DNA from 3 places in the Moritella sp. Urea-trap-13 genome. Region 2 is predicted to be linked to each of the others. Evidence: predicted binding sites of a transcription regulator. Region 2 holds the regulator's gene; each other region holds the start of a gene.

Region 1 (5,180 bases), on a different contig from region 2:
ATCGTGCGTTGTAGGACTTTAAGATTAGAATATTTGTTCCATAGTTAATTTGTATCTCTAAAGTATTAAATTCTGAATTAAGCCTTTTTACAATTTATAATTTTTAAATTCTGTTTTTGCTTGTGATAGCGGTATCAGGGCTTATTTAATGATGCTTAATAAGCGTTGATTGGTGAGATTGCATATTCAAATCCAGCAATGCCATCATTTTTTGTAATGGCGATGATACGTTGATTACTACTGCCTCGAAATTTTAGTGCCGGATCAAATAGCGGCTGTTCAAATTTACCATCCACTAGATAATCTATGTATTGCACGACCATTTTTTGTTGTGGTGTTAATTGTTCTATCGTATAACCACTCCATAACCATATATCTTTTCCAACACATTCTTTTTTAACTCTTTTTACGAGTCTTAATATACTTTCTAAGTTACTTGGATAGAGGGGATCTCCACCGCTTAAGCTTAATCCGCGACGGCGTATTCGGGTATCGTTTAAATCCTTGATTATTTTGTCTTCAATCTCTTGAGTGAAAACAGAACCATTACCTGGTGACCAGGTTGATTGGTTGTAGCAGCCCTTGCATTGATGCTCGCAACCGCTGACAAACAAGGTTACACGTGTACCTGTGCCATTGATCACATCAAGCGGGTAATATTGAGAATAATGCATAATTACTTCTTAAACGCTAGCCAATAACGAATTGACTAGCCAGTTAATTAACCTGAGGTCGGATGAGTTATAACTATTTACATAGCGTTAATAAATCATTATAAATGTTTAACGCGGCGTTTGACTTCTTCTTGCTTGCCTTCATTAAAAGGTCGCGCGTCTGGACTGCCTAAATAACCACAGACTCTACGGGTCACAGATACCTTGGCGATATCGTGGTTATCGCACTTAGGGCAAGTAAAACCTTTACTGGTACATTCAAACTCACCGGTATAACCACACTCATAACACTCATCAATCGGTGTGTTGGTGCCGTAATAAGGTACACGTGTATAACTGTAGTCCCACACATCTTCCAATGCTTCAATGTTGTGCTGCATATTCGGGTATTCGCCATAACAGATAAAACCGCCGTTACTAATAGCAGGGTAGGGCATTTCAAAATCAATTTTATCGTATGGGTTAACCTGCTTCTCAACATCGAGATGGAAACTGTTAGTGTAGTAGCCTTTGTCGGTCACATCTTTGATATCACCAAAGGTGGTTTTATCTAATTTAGCAAAACGGCTACACAGGTTCTCACTTGGCGTTGCATACAAGCTGAATGCGTAACCGGTTGCTGTGGTCCATTGCTCAGTAGCCACTTTCATGTGGTTAAGCATAGCAATCGCTTTTTGTTGTAGCGCTTTACTATCATAAGGGTGAGTATTATTACCAAATAGCGCATTGATGGCTTCGTGTAAACCTATATAACCCAAAGAAATTGAGGCTCGACCATGCTTGAAGATATCTAATACGTCATCATCTGCATTTAATCTAACGCCGCAAGCACCTTCCATATAAAGGATCGGAGCAACACGTGCTTTAACACCTTTAAGACGTGAAATACGGGTTTGCAGTGCGCGTTTACATAGCACTAAACGTTCATCAAGTAATTGATAGAAGCGTGACTCATCGCCTTTTGCTTGAATGGCGATACGCGGTAAATTAAGACTAACGACACCTAAGTTATTACGGCCTTCGTGAATTAACTCACCTTGTTCTTCATATGTTCCTAAGAAACTGCGACAACCCATAGGTGTTTTAAATGAACCTGTGACTTTTACTACTTGGTCATAATTTAAAATATCTGGATACATGCGCTTAGTTGAACATTCCAGAGCCAGTTGTTTAATATCGTAACTTGGATCTTCTGGCTTATGGTTTAGGCCATCTTTAATTGCAAATACCAGTTTTGGAAATACTGCGGTTTTATGGTTTCGGCCTAAACCAGCAATGCGGTTTTTGAGAATCGATTGCTGAATTAAACGCGCTTCCCAGTTGGTGCCCAAACCAAAACCAAAGGTCACAAAAGGCGTTTGGCCGTTCGCAGTGTGCAAGGTATTTACTTCATATTCCAATGACTGGAATGCATCGAAACATTCTTTTTCGGTGCGTGAACGTGCAAATTCCGCTTTATTTGGGATCGACCATTCTTCCGCTAATAAAGTATTTTTATCAAAGCTCGCTGTTACGTAAGGCGCTAAGATCTCATCAATACGGTTAATTGTGGTACCACCATAAATATGGCTAGCTACCTGAGCTATGATTTGTGCTGTCACCGCGGTTGCTGTGGTGATTGATTTTGGCGTTTCAATTTCAGCGTTACCCATTTTAAAGCCGTGGGTTAGCATGCCATCAAGGTCGATCAGCATACAGTTAAACATCGGGAAGAACGGGGCGTAGTCAAGATCGTGATAATGAATGTCGCCAGCTTCATGGGCATGGACAATATCGCGTGGCAAGATATGTTGTTTGGCATAATGTTTAGCGACAATACCGGCCAGTAAATCTCGCTGAGTTGGTATCACTTTACTGTCTTTATTGGCATTTTCGTTAAGCAGTGATTCGTTACTTTGCTCAATAAGGCCTTTGATCTCGTTGGTTAGAATGCTTTGTGTTTCACGAGCAATATCACGTTGATGACGGTATTCGATGTAAGCGCGAGCAATGAGCTTGTTGCTTTCTTGCATTAACACATCTTCAACGGTGTTTTGGATGGTATGGATCTCAATGGCATGTTCGCTAGATACATCTTGTTGAATCAATATTTGATGTACTTTATTTGCCATGTCGACCGCATAACCACGGTTTTCTTGTTGCACTGATTTAGCTGCAGCGAAAATGGCGTCTTGTATGCATTGAATGTTAAACGGTACACGACAACCATCTCGTTTTATGACAAATAGATCCACAAAATACTCCTTCAGTTTAAAATTGACATTATTATGTGACACCATATATAGATGTTATTTTAATCAGTGACACAATATGTAGTGTATTAGGCTTGAAGTTTGTTTTTGGTGCATTGATTTTGATCAATAATTATCACGCCAAAATAAGGGATTGATAAGGGACGTATTCTCGATCAATAAATGGCGCTATTATGCTTGTAAGTTTATTTTTGAACGATATTTAAACGTAAACTGAACAGCGAAGTGTTTGTAATGAATAAAACTTTACAACGTCTAGAGCTTGCTCTAATATTCGCTCATTGCTGCGGAGGGGTGGCAGAGTGGCCGAATGCACTGGTCTTGAAAACCAGCAGGGGTTAATAGCTCCTCGAGAGTTCAAATCTCTCCTCCTCCGCCATCCATTCAAGAGAACGCTAACCGATTACTAGATAACAGTAACCGCTTAGCGTTTTTTTATATCTATTTTTCACATATTCCACATTTTTTTCACTAATCCTCTGCTAACTTCATTATTATACCTGAACGTTTATACCCACAGCATTAACATCCGTGTGCACATGTGATTGGTATTCTTCATTTTTGTTGAGACATTAGCTTATGAACTCATTTATCTTTAACTGTATTCGTCCTTTCTTTATTACTACCTCTGTTGTTATCAGTTTGATTTTCTCTACTCTCACCTTTGCTGAGAACAAGGTTATCCAAGCGCCGACATTTAATTTACCTGGTGTCGATAACACGCAAGTTAATCTTGCTGATTATCGTGGCAAGGTGGTGTTAGTGGATTTTTGGGCATCTTGGTGTACGCCTTGTATTCGTTCATTTCCGTGGATGGATGAAATGGTGGCGAAATATGGCGAACAAGGGTTTGAAATTATTGCTATTAATATGGATCAAGAAGCTGTTTTAGCAAAAAAATTCTTACAACGTTACCCGAATAACTTAACCATAGCATTTGATCCGCAAGGTACCGTGGCTGAGCAATATAAAATCATGGGATTGCCTAATTCATTTATACTTAATAAAAAGGGCGAGATTGTGTATAAACACGTCGGCTTTAGATTATCAGAGTTAGATAAATACGAAGCCGAGATATCATCGTTATTACCGTAATGATGAGAGCAGATAGAACAGAATTGATAGAAAAAAACGAGTAGAAATAAATAAGTAGAAACAATTTATATAAATAACTGATATAAAATAATGTAGTTAATTTTTGGAGTGGCTTATGAGACGGATTTTATTATTAGCCTGTATATTGAGTTTAACGGCTTGTTCGTCACTCGGGGTAAAGCCTTGGGAACGTGACTTGTTAGCTAAACCTGAAATGCAGCTTGCTGAGAACCCGATGGAACTGGGGTTTGACGACCATACTTACTTCAGTAAAGAAGGCTCTAGTGGCGGCGGTAGTTTTGCGGGTGGAGGTTGTGGATGCAACTAAAAAACAAAACCTTTACTAATATTTCGCTGACACTGGCTGCAGCTACATGTGTACTTGCCACCCCAGCGATGGCTGCAACATCAGAACCTGATAGCTGGGACATTGATGCTGGGTTATTGATTTATGCCGAAAGTGATGATCAAGTTCAAGCCTATGAGGGTGCACTGTCTATCACTAAGCGAATCGATGACGAGCGTAGTATTAATGTTAAAGCTGTGGTTGATGTACTTAGTGGTGCTTCACCCAATGGCGCTGTTGCTCAAAACAGAGCACAAACATTTACCCGTCCTTCAGGTAATGGCTCTTACACCACCGCCGCAGGTGAAACCCCACTTGATGATACTTTTCAAGATACCCGCGTTGCCCTCAGCACTCAATATCAACAACAACTAAATCGCCTGTGGTTATATTCTGGTGGCGCAAACGTGTCTAAAGAATACGATTACCTTGCGTTGTCGATTAACAGTGCACTGGCGCGCGATTTTAATAATCGTAATACCACAGCATCGTTCGGTTTTTCTTATGCCTACGATACTATTGAGCCGGAAGGTGGCGTACCTAATCCAGGTGTTTCTGTCGACGATCCAGATAATCGCTTAGAAGACAGTGAGACCAAGCAAACCCTAGATCTACTGTTTGGATTAACCCAAGTCATTAACCGCCAGACGCTAATGCAATTGAACTATTCGATTAGTGATGTCAGTGGTTATCAAACCGATCCGTTTAAAATATTGTCTGTGGTTGATAGCGACGGTTGGGCAAATGATTATGTGTATGAAAGCCGCCCTGATCAGCGTACTAAGCAAAGCCTATTTTGGCGCACCAAATATA
Region 2 (5,180 bases):
ATTTGCTGTTGCCTAAAAAAATTTGCGCGTAATCGGCACATAATTCTAAACGTGCATCGTTACGTAGGTTGGCAGCCGCTAATGTGCTAATTAACTTTTCCGCAGAGACTGTTAATGCCGGTGTTGCAGCTAACCCTTGTAAGAAACCTTGGATTTCAGAGGACTGGTATTTGCCCAGTTGTTCGTCACTTAATTCTGCGGCTAGGGTTGTTGAAAGCCACCAGTAGATCTCTGAACGGGTCTGGCATAATTGCGTTAGTTCATCCATTGTCTTCTCCAAATAGGGTTGAGTACTGTTATTGGGCTGCATTATAGCGGAATTAATTTAACCGTGGAGTCAGTTTTGATCAAAGTTAATTTAAAATGCAGTGTTTTCACGCAAAATTGAAATTTTCTCAAGGCATTCTAGTAGGAAGTCGGCAACATTCACGTTACAATGTGCTCTAGTTTTGATTTACTAACTAAATTTTAGGTTTGCTCGTCAAATGTTAAACCTACCAATCAGATGTTAAGTTTGCTAACTAAATGTTAACTTAATAGACCAACTTGTATAATCTCAATCAGGAGAAAACGGATGTTTACACGTGATATGAATATAGCTGACTATGATGCAGAATTATGGGCAGCAATGACACAGGAAGTAACTCGTCAGGAAGATCATATCGAGCTTATTGCTTCAGAGAACTATACAAGCCCACGCGTAATGGAAGCTCAAGGTTCTCAGCTTACTAACAAGTATGCAGAAGGTTACCCAGGTAAACGTTATTATGGCGGTTGTGAGTATGTTGATATTGCTGAGTCTTTAGCAATCGAACGTGCAAAACAATTGTTTGGTGCTGATTACGCAAACGTACAACCACACTCGGGTTCACAAGCCAATGCTGCTGTTTACATGGCATTAGTTAAACCAGGCGATACTGTACTAGGCATGAGCCTTGCTCATGGTGGTCACTTAACACATGGTGCAAGCGTAAGCTTCTCTGGTAAAATCTACAATGCAGTTCAGTATGGTATCAACCCTGAAACTGGTGAACTAGATTACGCTGAAGTTGAAGCGTTAGCGATTGAACATCAACCAAAAATGATTGTTGCAGGTTTCTCTGCATACTCAGGCATTGTTGATTGGGCTAAATTCCGTGAAATCGCAGACAAAGTTGGTGCTTTCCTATTTGTTGATATGGCACACGTTGCAGGTTTAGTTGCTGCTGGTCTATATCCAAACCCAATGAAGCATGCACATGTTGTGACTACAACTACGCATAAAACATTAGGCGGCCCACGTGGTGGTCTTATCCTTGCGCAAGCAGATGAAGTGATTGAGAAAAAATTAAACTCAGCAATCTTCCCTGGTGGTCAAGGTGGTCCTTTAATGCACGTTATCGCTGCTAAAGCGGTTGCATTTAAAGAAGCGATGGAACCAGAGTTCGCTGTTTACCAACAAAATGTACTTGATTGTGCGAAAAGCATGGTTGCAGTATTACAAGAACGTGGTTTCAAAATCGTATCTAACGGTACTGAAAATCACCTGTTCTTAGTTGATCTGATTGGTAAAGAGTACTCAGGTAAAGACGCAGATGCGGCACTGGGTAATGCACATATCACAGTAAACAAAAACTCAGTACCTAACGATCCACGTTCACCATTTGTTACATCTGGTCTACGTATCGGTACGCCTGCACTTGCACGTCGCGGTATCCCAGCTGATAAAGCTGGCGAACTTGCGGGTTGGATGTGTGACGTATTAGACAACATGGGTAATGAAGAAGTAGCTGCAACAGTGCGTGCTAACGTACAAGCGCTATGTGCTGACTATCCGGTTTATAAATAGCCCTGTTTATAAATAGGCTGTATAGACAAAATTAATCCATAAGCCTAAGGGTTTTAAAAACTGGTTAATTTGTTAACCGTAAATGCTGTTTAACTTGAATAAAGTTAAGCTAGTCATTTACGGTTTTTTTATGCCTGAAACTCATCGTTTACCATTTCTCATACCTGCTCATACCCCAAATCATGCTATTTCCATGCTTTTTTATTGGCTCAGGATCGTATTATCAGCTGTCATAGCGCGCTGCTTTCGAGTGGCTATCAAGCCAATTTCATAGACCAAGGATGGGAAATATGATGAATAAGTTTATTCTAAAGCAAGTCGCTCAAAGCATACCTCAACAACTTGTTAAAAAAATCAGCATTGCGGCGTTTGTTGTTGCTATGACGGGCTGTAGCTCGGTAGAGGTATTAACTAAAACTGAAAATGGCGCTTCTTATGAATATGAACTTGGTCAATTAGATACCATAGATGTGGTGGATATGGCACAGGAGCACTGCGGTAAATACGGTAAAAATGCCGAGCTAACCAATCGTTATTCCGATGCGAATCGCATCTTCAATACGCTTATATTTAATTGTTCTTAGTCTGTTTATATCTTAACTGTGAGCCGAATTGAATAAAGGTGAGCACAGGTTCGCTAAATGTAGAGATAGTATTTTGATGCCTACCTTGTTGGTGTTAACATTATTGAAACATGTGATTCTATTTTGTGGTTAGGATATTCTTTGAATCAATAGCGAAAGCGACACTTGAGAAGGTCATCTCAAGTTAGAATAATGGATAGGGTGAGGTATAAAGGATGATGCTGAATTCAAAAAGTAATTATAAACGTTTATTATTAGCGTTAGTTTGTGGCTCGATGAGTTATGCAACATTAGCTAAAGTATACAGTTGGCGTGATGCCGATGGTGCGATGCATTATAGTCAGTTTCCACGTCAAATCGTGGAGAAAAATGCCGCGCAAAGCCGAGCTAGTCGTACACAAATAGATATGAATGATGTCGTCAAGGATTTGTCTGCTTCGAAGAAAGTCGCTAACTTACTCGATGGTCTTGATGATATTGTAGCCAATGCTAACGTTGAGCGTCAAATTGACAAGGTACTCACGCGCCGTGATCCGCAGTTGGTGTTAATTGAACTACAACTCGCCCGTCAACAAGTTGAGCAGCGCGCATTGCTGGTTGCTCAGCAGCACATTCTTAAACAACAACAAACGCTGGCTGCTATCAATAATGCTCAAATAAACAGAGTTGAAGCCAAGCAAGCGCCGAAACCAACCAATAAATTCTTAGTCGGTATCCAAAATAAGTTGAAGCGTCAGCAAATTGCAACGCGACCGCAATCAGTCTCTGTCGTTGAACCCAACAATGCCTTTTTAGCGGCGATTAAACGAAAATTGAATCGTAAGCAAGTCGCAGATAACCTAGGTGCGGGTCGTACTCCGGCAGCAGCATTAGCTCAATCTAACGCCGATATTAATGCGCACAGTCGGCGTACCACAACAGTGAAAAATAAAGAGTTAATACAGGGCGCAGATCAAATTAAAGCGATTGAAAATGAAATTAGCCACAGCCGTAAATCAAGCAAAGCGAAAACACCATCAGCAAAACAAGTTAACTCTGCGCTAATGCTAAGTCGATTAAGCTACAATCAGAAGGCGCGCTTGTCCTTATTAGGCGCGGGTATAAACCAACTTGATATGCAAGATATTGATGTATCGAGTCAATTTGTAAACGAAGTAAATCGTCACGCGGAATAAACCCGCAACAAATATCGTCGGTTTTTATCTTCTTAAAATAGGTATTAAAAACCGACTGATTATTCAACAATTTGTTAACTTATTTATTAATTCCACAAAATTACCTGCACTTTTCTGTACCCGCCTGCTGTTTAACGATAGACTCAGAATAATATTATTCAATAGGATTGTTTATGTTCTGTCCATTTTGTTCCGCGACTGAAACTAAAGTTATCGATTCTCGTCTTGTGGCTGAAGGCCATCAGGTGCGTCGCCGCCGTGAGTGTGCGAAATGTCATGAACGTTTTACTACCTTTGAAACTGCTGAATTAGTCATGCCACGCATCATTAAAACAGATGACAAACGCGAACCTTTTAACGAAGATAAATTGGTTAATGGTATTTATCGTGCGTTAGAGAAACGTCCGGTTGCCGCAGAGCAGATTGAGCTTGGTATTAATCAGATCAAATCAAGTTTAAGAGCCACTGGTGAGCGTGAAGTCGCATCAAGTTTTCTAGGTGAACTGGTCATGGACGTATTAAAAAAACTCGATAAAGTGGCTTATGTGCGTTTCGCTTCGGTTTATCGTTCTTTTGAAGATGTAAAAGAATTTAATGAAGAAATTGCCAAACTCGACAAATAATCCGATATCTGAGTCCTCATGACTATGCCAATCAAATCACGCACCGAGTTAAATCGACTAGTGGCAACACTCGCCTCAACAAGTCAGTTCAATGATACTGACGTACAGCATATGCAACGTGCGATCGCACTTGCAAAACAAGGCCGTTTTACTAGCGCGCCGAATCCCAATGTTGGTTGTGTGCTGGTTAAAGCAGAGCAAATCGTCGGTGAAGGTTTTCATTTACGTGCAGGTGAACCGCATGCAGAAATACATGCGTTAAATACTGCTGATACTGATGCACATGGCGCTGCTCACGGCGCAACTTGTTATGTGACATTAGAACCTTGTAGTCATTATGGTCGAACGCCGCCATGCGCAGCCGCCTTGGTTAAAGCACAAGTAGCTGAAGTTGTGATTGCCATGGTCGATCCGAATCCAAAAGTCGCAGGTAATGGCATCGCGATGTTAATTGCAGCGGGGATTAAGGTGCGTATTGGTTTGTTATCAGAACAAGCCCATGCACTCAATCCAGGCTTTATTCTCCGTATGCGCGAACAGCGTCCTTTTGTACGGTTAAAAATGGCAGCCAGCCTCGATGGACGTACCGCATTGAACAACGGCGAAAGTAAATGGATCACAGGTCCTGCTGCGCGTTCTGATGTGCAAGTTTACCGTGCTCAGGCCAATGCCATCTTATCAACCGCAAGCACTGTGATGATGGACGATGCGTCACTTAATGTACGTTATAGTGAATTAGGTGCAAGCCAAGCTGACTATCCACTCGACGATACATTTCGTGGCTTACTTGCTGAGCAACTCGATTCGGCAGATAAGCCCTTGGCTAAATCAAATCAGTCTCAGGTACGCCAGCCAATTCGTGTAATACTAGATAACCATCGTCGGCTCGATGCCCATATGGCCTCATCGGCGCCAGCGTTGCAGTTATTTGCTCAGCCCGGGCAGATACTATTAGTTAACGGTATTCAAA
Region 3 (5,180 bases), on a different contig from region 2:
CGCGCTGGCGTATTAAGAATATGTAATAACTCAGCAATAACTTCGAGTAAATCTTTATATTCGTTAAGGATTTTCTCGTGTTCTAGACCTGTTAGTTTGTGTAAACGTAAGTCTAGGATTGCTTGTGCTTGTATCTCTGTTAAGAAATACGAACCTTCACGAATACCATACTCAGCTTCTAACCATTCAGGACGAGCAGCATTATCACCAGCACGTTCTAACATTGCAGCAACGCCGCCTAACTGCCAACCGCGGCTGATCAAGGCTTGCTTTGCTTCTGTCGATGTTGGTGATTGCTTAATTAAAGCAATAATGTCATCAATATTTGCTAGTGCAATCGCTAACGACTCAAGGATATGAGCACGTTCACGCGCTTTACGCAGTTCAAATACAGTACGACGTGTAACAACTTCACGGCGATGACGTAAAAATGCATCTAGCATTTCTTTTAACGTGAAAATCTTTGGTTGTTTGTCGATCAATGCAACCATGTTTATACCAAACACAATTTGCATTCGCGTTTGCGCATAAAGGTTGTTTAATACAACTTCACCAACAGCGTCACGCTTAACTTCAACAACCATACGCATACCATCTTTATCAGATTCGTCGCGTAAAGCACTAATGCCTTCAATTTTCTTATCTTTTACAAACTCAGCAATACTTTCAATCAAGCGTGCTTTGTTTACTTGGTACGGTAGTTCGTGAACAACGATTGTTTCTCTGCCACGTTCGTTGGTTTCAATATCTGCGCGAGCACGGATATGAATTTTACCACGACCAGTACGGTAAGCTTGCTCGATGCCAGCTTTACCATTAATGATACCGTGTGTTGGGAAATCTGGGCCTGGAATGTATTCCATTAATTCTTCAAGACTTAAGTCTGGATTTTTAATTAATGCTAAACAACCATTAATCACCTCGTTTAAACTATGAGGTGGGATATTGGTTGCCATACCTACAGCAATACCAGATGAGCCATTAACCAATAGATTAGGAATACGCGTTGGCATAACTTCCGGAATGAATTCAGTACCATCATAGTTAGGTACGTAATCAACCGTTTCCTTCTCTAAATCGGCAAGTAATTCATGCGCGATTTTTGACATTCTGATTTCGGTATAACGCATTGCGGCTGCAGAATCACCGTCAACAGAACCGAAGTTACCTTGACCATCTACCAGCATGTAGCGCAAAGAGAAAGGCTGCGCCATACGTACAATAGTGTCATAAACAGCTGTATCACCGTGTGGGTGATATTTACCGATTACATCACCAACAACACGTGCTGATTTTTTATATGGTTTGTTCCAATCATTCTTCAATTCGCTCATTGCGAATAAAACGCGGCGGTGAACTGGCTTCAAGCCATCGCGAACATCAGGAAGAGCACGACCAACAATAACGCTCATAGCGTAATCTAAATAGGAATTTTTTAATTCTTCTTCAATATTGATAGGTGTGATTTCTGTGGCTAAATTACTCATATAAGCCTTTACCCCTAAGTTTTAAAGTGCTTTCTATTATATTTTTTAGAGATTCATTCTAGCATAATATTTACCAGCAAATACAATATATAAGAAAATTAACTTACTTGTAATACGATTTTATTCACTATTTATTCACTCATCAATAAATAATACTTCTGAAATCATTTTCTCGTTATATACTGTGCCCATATTTATTATTATTCACCCTATTACTTTATCAAGAAGACTTTGTATGAATGTAGATAAACAGGAAATCGCTAAATTTGAAGCCATGGCAAGTCGTTGGTGGGATCCAGCAGGTGACTTCAAACCATTACATCAAATCAATCCATTACGCTTAGACTACATTGATGAGCGCAGTGGCGGTCTATTTGGCAAAAGAGTTCTAGATGTTGGCTGTGGTGGCGGTATCTTAACCGAAAGTATGGCTCGCCGCGGCGCACAAGCATTAGGCGTTGATATGGGTAAAGAACCCCTCAATGTGGCTAAATTGCACGCACTTGAATCAGGTACTGAAGTTGAATACCGTCAAGTATTAATAGAAGAGTTAGCAGAAGAACAGCCAAATAGCTTTGATGTCATTACGTGCATGGAAATGCTAGAGCACGTACCGGATCCCGGTTCTGTGGTTAATGCATGTATGCGTTTAGTTAAACCAGGTGGCCATGTATTTTTCTCAACGATCAATCGTAATTTAAAATCATACTTGTTCATGATTGTTGGTGCCGAGAAGATTATGAAGATGATGCCTAACGGTACCCATGACCATAAGAAGTTTATCCGCCCTTCTGAACTGCTACATTGGGTTGATCAATCAGGTCTATATTGTCATCACATGACAGGCCTGCATTACATTCCATTAGTTGACCAGTTCAAACTGGGCGAGAATGTTGACGTTAACTATATGCTGCACACACAGCTTATTGATTAATGTCATACTTAGTTCACCTGACAGCGCCTTGTTGTTAGGTGAATATATTGCCACTCCCTTATGCCTCTATTTTTCTTTTATACTTCTATATAGCATAGATACAACGCCATAAATTCAGCTCATCTCTACATCCCCATATAAGTAAACGTTTTCCACTTTGTAGGTAATATGAAACTTACTGCATACAAAATGACGTAATTGTTTGTTATAACAACCAGCTCGCATAATTATAATATAATACTTGCATGGTAGTTTTATAAACGGATTAGCTGTAAATATAATCAAAGTTTTTGAAGATCATCACATAAGCTTGGCAACACTTTTTTTTATTTTTTTTTTCACTTTAACTGTTGATTTTTGCTAACCGTAATTGATCACTGAGGCCAGAATGTAAGTCGCTACTAACTCACCAAATTATCCACATGTTATTCAGTTTACTGCTACTTGCCAAAAATCAATTATCACTCTATCTTGTATGCATGAATACAGGACAACACTACATCTTGTGTATTAACAAGAATATCAGTACTAGTGTTGGTAGACACATTCTTAACATTGTTTTAAGGTTAGTCAGCTAAATGAATAAGAATTTACTAGTTACAAAACGCAGCGGTAAGCAAGAAACGATCGATCTAGAAAAGATCCATCGTGTGATCAAATGGGCAGCTAAAGGGTTGAATAATGTATCGGTATCACTGGTTGAGTTAAAATCTCACATCCAGTTTTACGACGGTATTCGCACTGAAGATATACATGAAACCATGATCAAAGCTGCGGCGGATTTAATTAGTGAAGAGGCGCCAGATTATCAATATCTTTCAGCGCGTTTAGCTGTATTCCATTTACGTAAAAAAGCCTACGGTAAATTTGAACCGCCAGCGCTTTATGACCACGTAAAATTAAATGTTGATGCGCATCGCTATGATGCTCACCTACTTGCTGACTATACTGTTGAAGAATTTGCAGAAATGGACCTGTTCGTTGATCATTGGCGTGACATGAACTTCTCTTACGGTGCTATTAAGCAGCTAGAAGGTAAATACCTACTACAAAACCGTGTTTCTGGTGACATCTACGAAAGCCCACAGTTCTTATATATCTTAGTTGCAGCAAGCTTATTTGCGACTTACGATAAATCAGTGCGTATGGACTACATTCGTCGTTTCTACGAAGCAACATCAAGCTTTAAGATCTCACTACCAACACCAATTATGGCTGGTGTTCGTACCCCTACTCGTCAATTCAGCTCGTGTGTATTGATCGAGTGTGACGATAGCCTAGACTCTATTAATGCTGTATCTAACTCTATTGTTAAGTATGTATCGCAACGTGCTGGTATCGGCATCAATGCAGGTCGTATTCGTGCACTAGGTAGCTCAATCCGTGGTGGTGAAGCATTCCACACTGGTTGCATCCCATTCTACAAACACTTTCAGACAGCCGTTAAATCGTGCTCTCAAGGTGGTGTTCGTGGTGGTGCTGCAACATTATTCTACCCACTATGGCATTTAGAAGTTGAATCACTGTTAGTACTTAAAAACAACCGTGGTGTTGAAGAAAACCGTGTACGTCATCTTGACTACGGCGTGCAAATTAACCGTTTAATGTACCAACGTTTAATTGATAACAAAGACATTAGCTTGTTCAGCCCATCTGATGTAGATGGTTTGTATGATGCATTCTTCCAAGATCAGGATGAATTTGAGCGTCTATATAAGCTTTACGAACAAGATCCATCAATTCGTAAACAAACAATTAAAGCCAGCGAACTGTTCGGCTTAGTCATGCAAGAACGTGCAAGCACTGGTCGTATCTACATCCAAAACGTAGATCACTGTAATACCCACAGTCCATTCGACCCAGCTGTAGCACCGATTAGACAAAGTAATTTATGTCTTGAAATTGCATTACCAACAAAACCAATGCAACACCCAGGTGATGAAGAAGGTGAAATTGCACTTTGTACATTATCTGCATTCAACCTTGGTGCGATTAAAGATTTAAGTGAATTAGAAAACCTTGCAGACCTAGCAGTACGTGCACTTGATAGCTTACTTGATTACCAAGACTACCCGATGCCAGCGGCTGAAAAATCAACCATGGCGCGTCGTTCTTTAGGTATAGGCGTGATTAACTACGCATACTACCTCGCAAAAAACGGTGTTAAATACTCAGACGGTAGCGCAAACAACTTAACGCACAGAACATTTGAAGCGATTCAATTCTATCTATTGAAAGCGTCGATGAACCTGTCGAAAGAACGAGGTCCATGTTTAGCATTTAATGAAACGACTTACTCACAAGGTATCTTGCCAATTGATACTTATAAGTCAGCGCTAGATGAGATTTGTGATGAAGAATTGCACCTAGATTGGGAAACATTACGTGGCGAGATTCAAGAACACGGCTTACGTAACTCAACGCTAACAGCATTGATGCCATCAGAAACATCAAGTCAGATTTCAAATGCGACAAACGGTATTGAACCACCACGCGGTTTAATCAGTATTAAAGCAAGTAAAGACGGTATCTTGAAACAAGTTGTACCTGATTACGAGAATCTACGCGATAACTACGAGTTACTTTGGAATATTCCAAATAACACCGGTTATTTACAACTTGTTGGTTTGATGCAGAAGTTTGTTGACCAAGCTATTTCGTCAAATACTAACTATGATCCACAACGTTTCCCTGGCCAAAAAGTGCCAATGACAACGCTGTTAACGGACCTGATGTTAGCGTATAAATACGGCTTAAAA

The links. Region 2 encodes NrdR, which represses ribonucleotide reductase genes. Its sites were predicted from a motif close to AAACACNANATNTNGTGTTT; they were not measured.
Region 1: a site for NrdR is predicted at 2,976-2,995, ahead of nrdD (anaerobic ribonucleoside-triphosphate reductase). Genes of this name have one in related genera too.
Region 3: a site for NrdR is predicted at 2,913-2,932, ahead of nrdA (class 1a ribonucleoside-diphosphate reductase subunit alpha). Genes of this name have one in related genera too.

What each region holds. Positions count from the first base shown of each region.
Region 1 covers NZ_PJCA01000027.1:455,973-461,152, forward strand. Annotated here, with positions in the region: gene nrdG (anaerobic ribonucleoside-triphosphate reductase-activating protein) at 156-674, opposite strand; gene nrdD (anaerobic ribonucleoside-triphosphate reductase) at 773-2,908, opposite strand; tRNA gene CXF93_RS04865 (tRNA-Ser) at 3,215-3,305, shown strand; gene CXF93_RS04870 (TlpA disulfide reductase family protein) at 3,506-4,021, shown strand; gene CXF93_RS04875 (DUF4266 domain-containing protein) at 4,137-4,349, shown strand; gene CXF93_RS04880 (DUF3570 domain-containing protein) at 4,340-5,180, shown strand, end outside.
Region 2 covers NZ_PJCA01000038.1:105,115-110,294, reverse strand. Annotated here, with positions in the region: gene torD (molecular chaperone TorD) at 1-268, opposite strand, end outside; gene glyA (serine hydroxymethyltransferase) at 575-1,828, shown strand; gene CXF93_RS18475 (hypothetical protein) at 2,119-2,412, shown strand; gene CXF93_RS18470 (DUF4124 domain-containing protein) at 2,628-3,587, shown strand; gene nrdR (transcriptional regulator NrdR) at 3,761-4,210, shown strand; gene ribD (bifunctional diaminohydroxyphosphoribosylaminopyrimidine deaminase/5-amino-6-(5-phosphoribosylamino)uracil reductase RibD) at 4,235-5,180, shown strand, end outside.
Region 3 covers NZ_PJCA01000031.1:168,563-173,742, reverse strand. Annotated here, with positions in the region: gene gyrA (DNA topoisomerase (ATP-hydrolyzing) subunit A) at 1-1,487, opposite strand, end outside; gene ubiG (bifunctional 2-polyprenyl-6-hydroxyphenol methylase/3-demethylubiquinol 3-O-methyltransferase UbiG) at 1,723-2,421, shown strand; gene nrdA (class 1a ribonucleoside-diphosphate reductase subunit alpha) at 3,000-5,180, shown strand, end outside.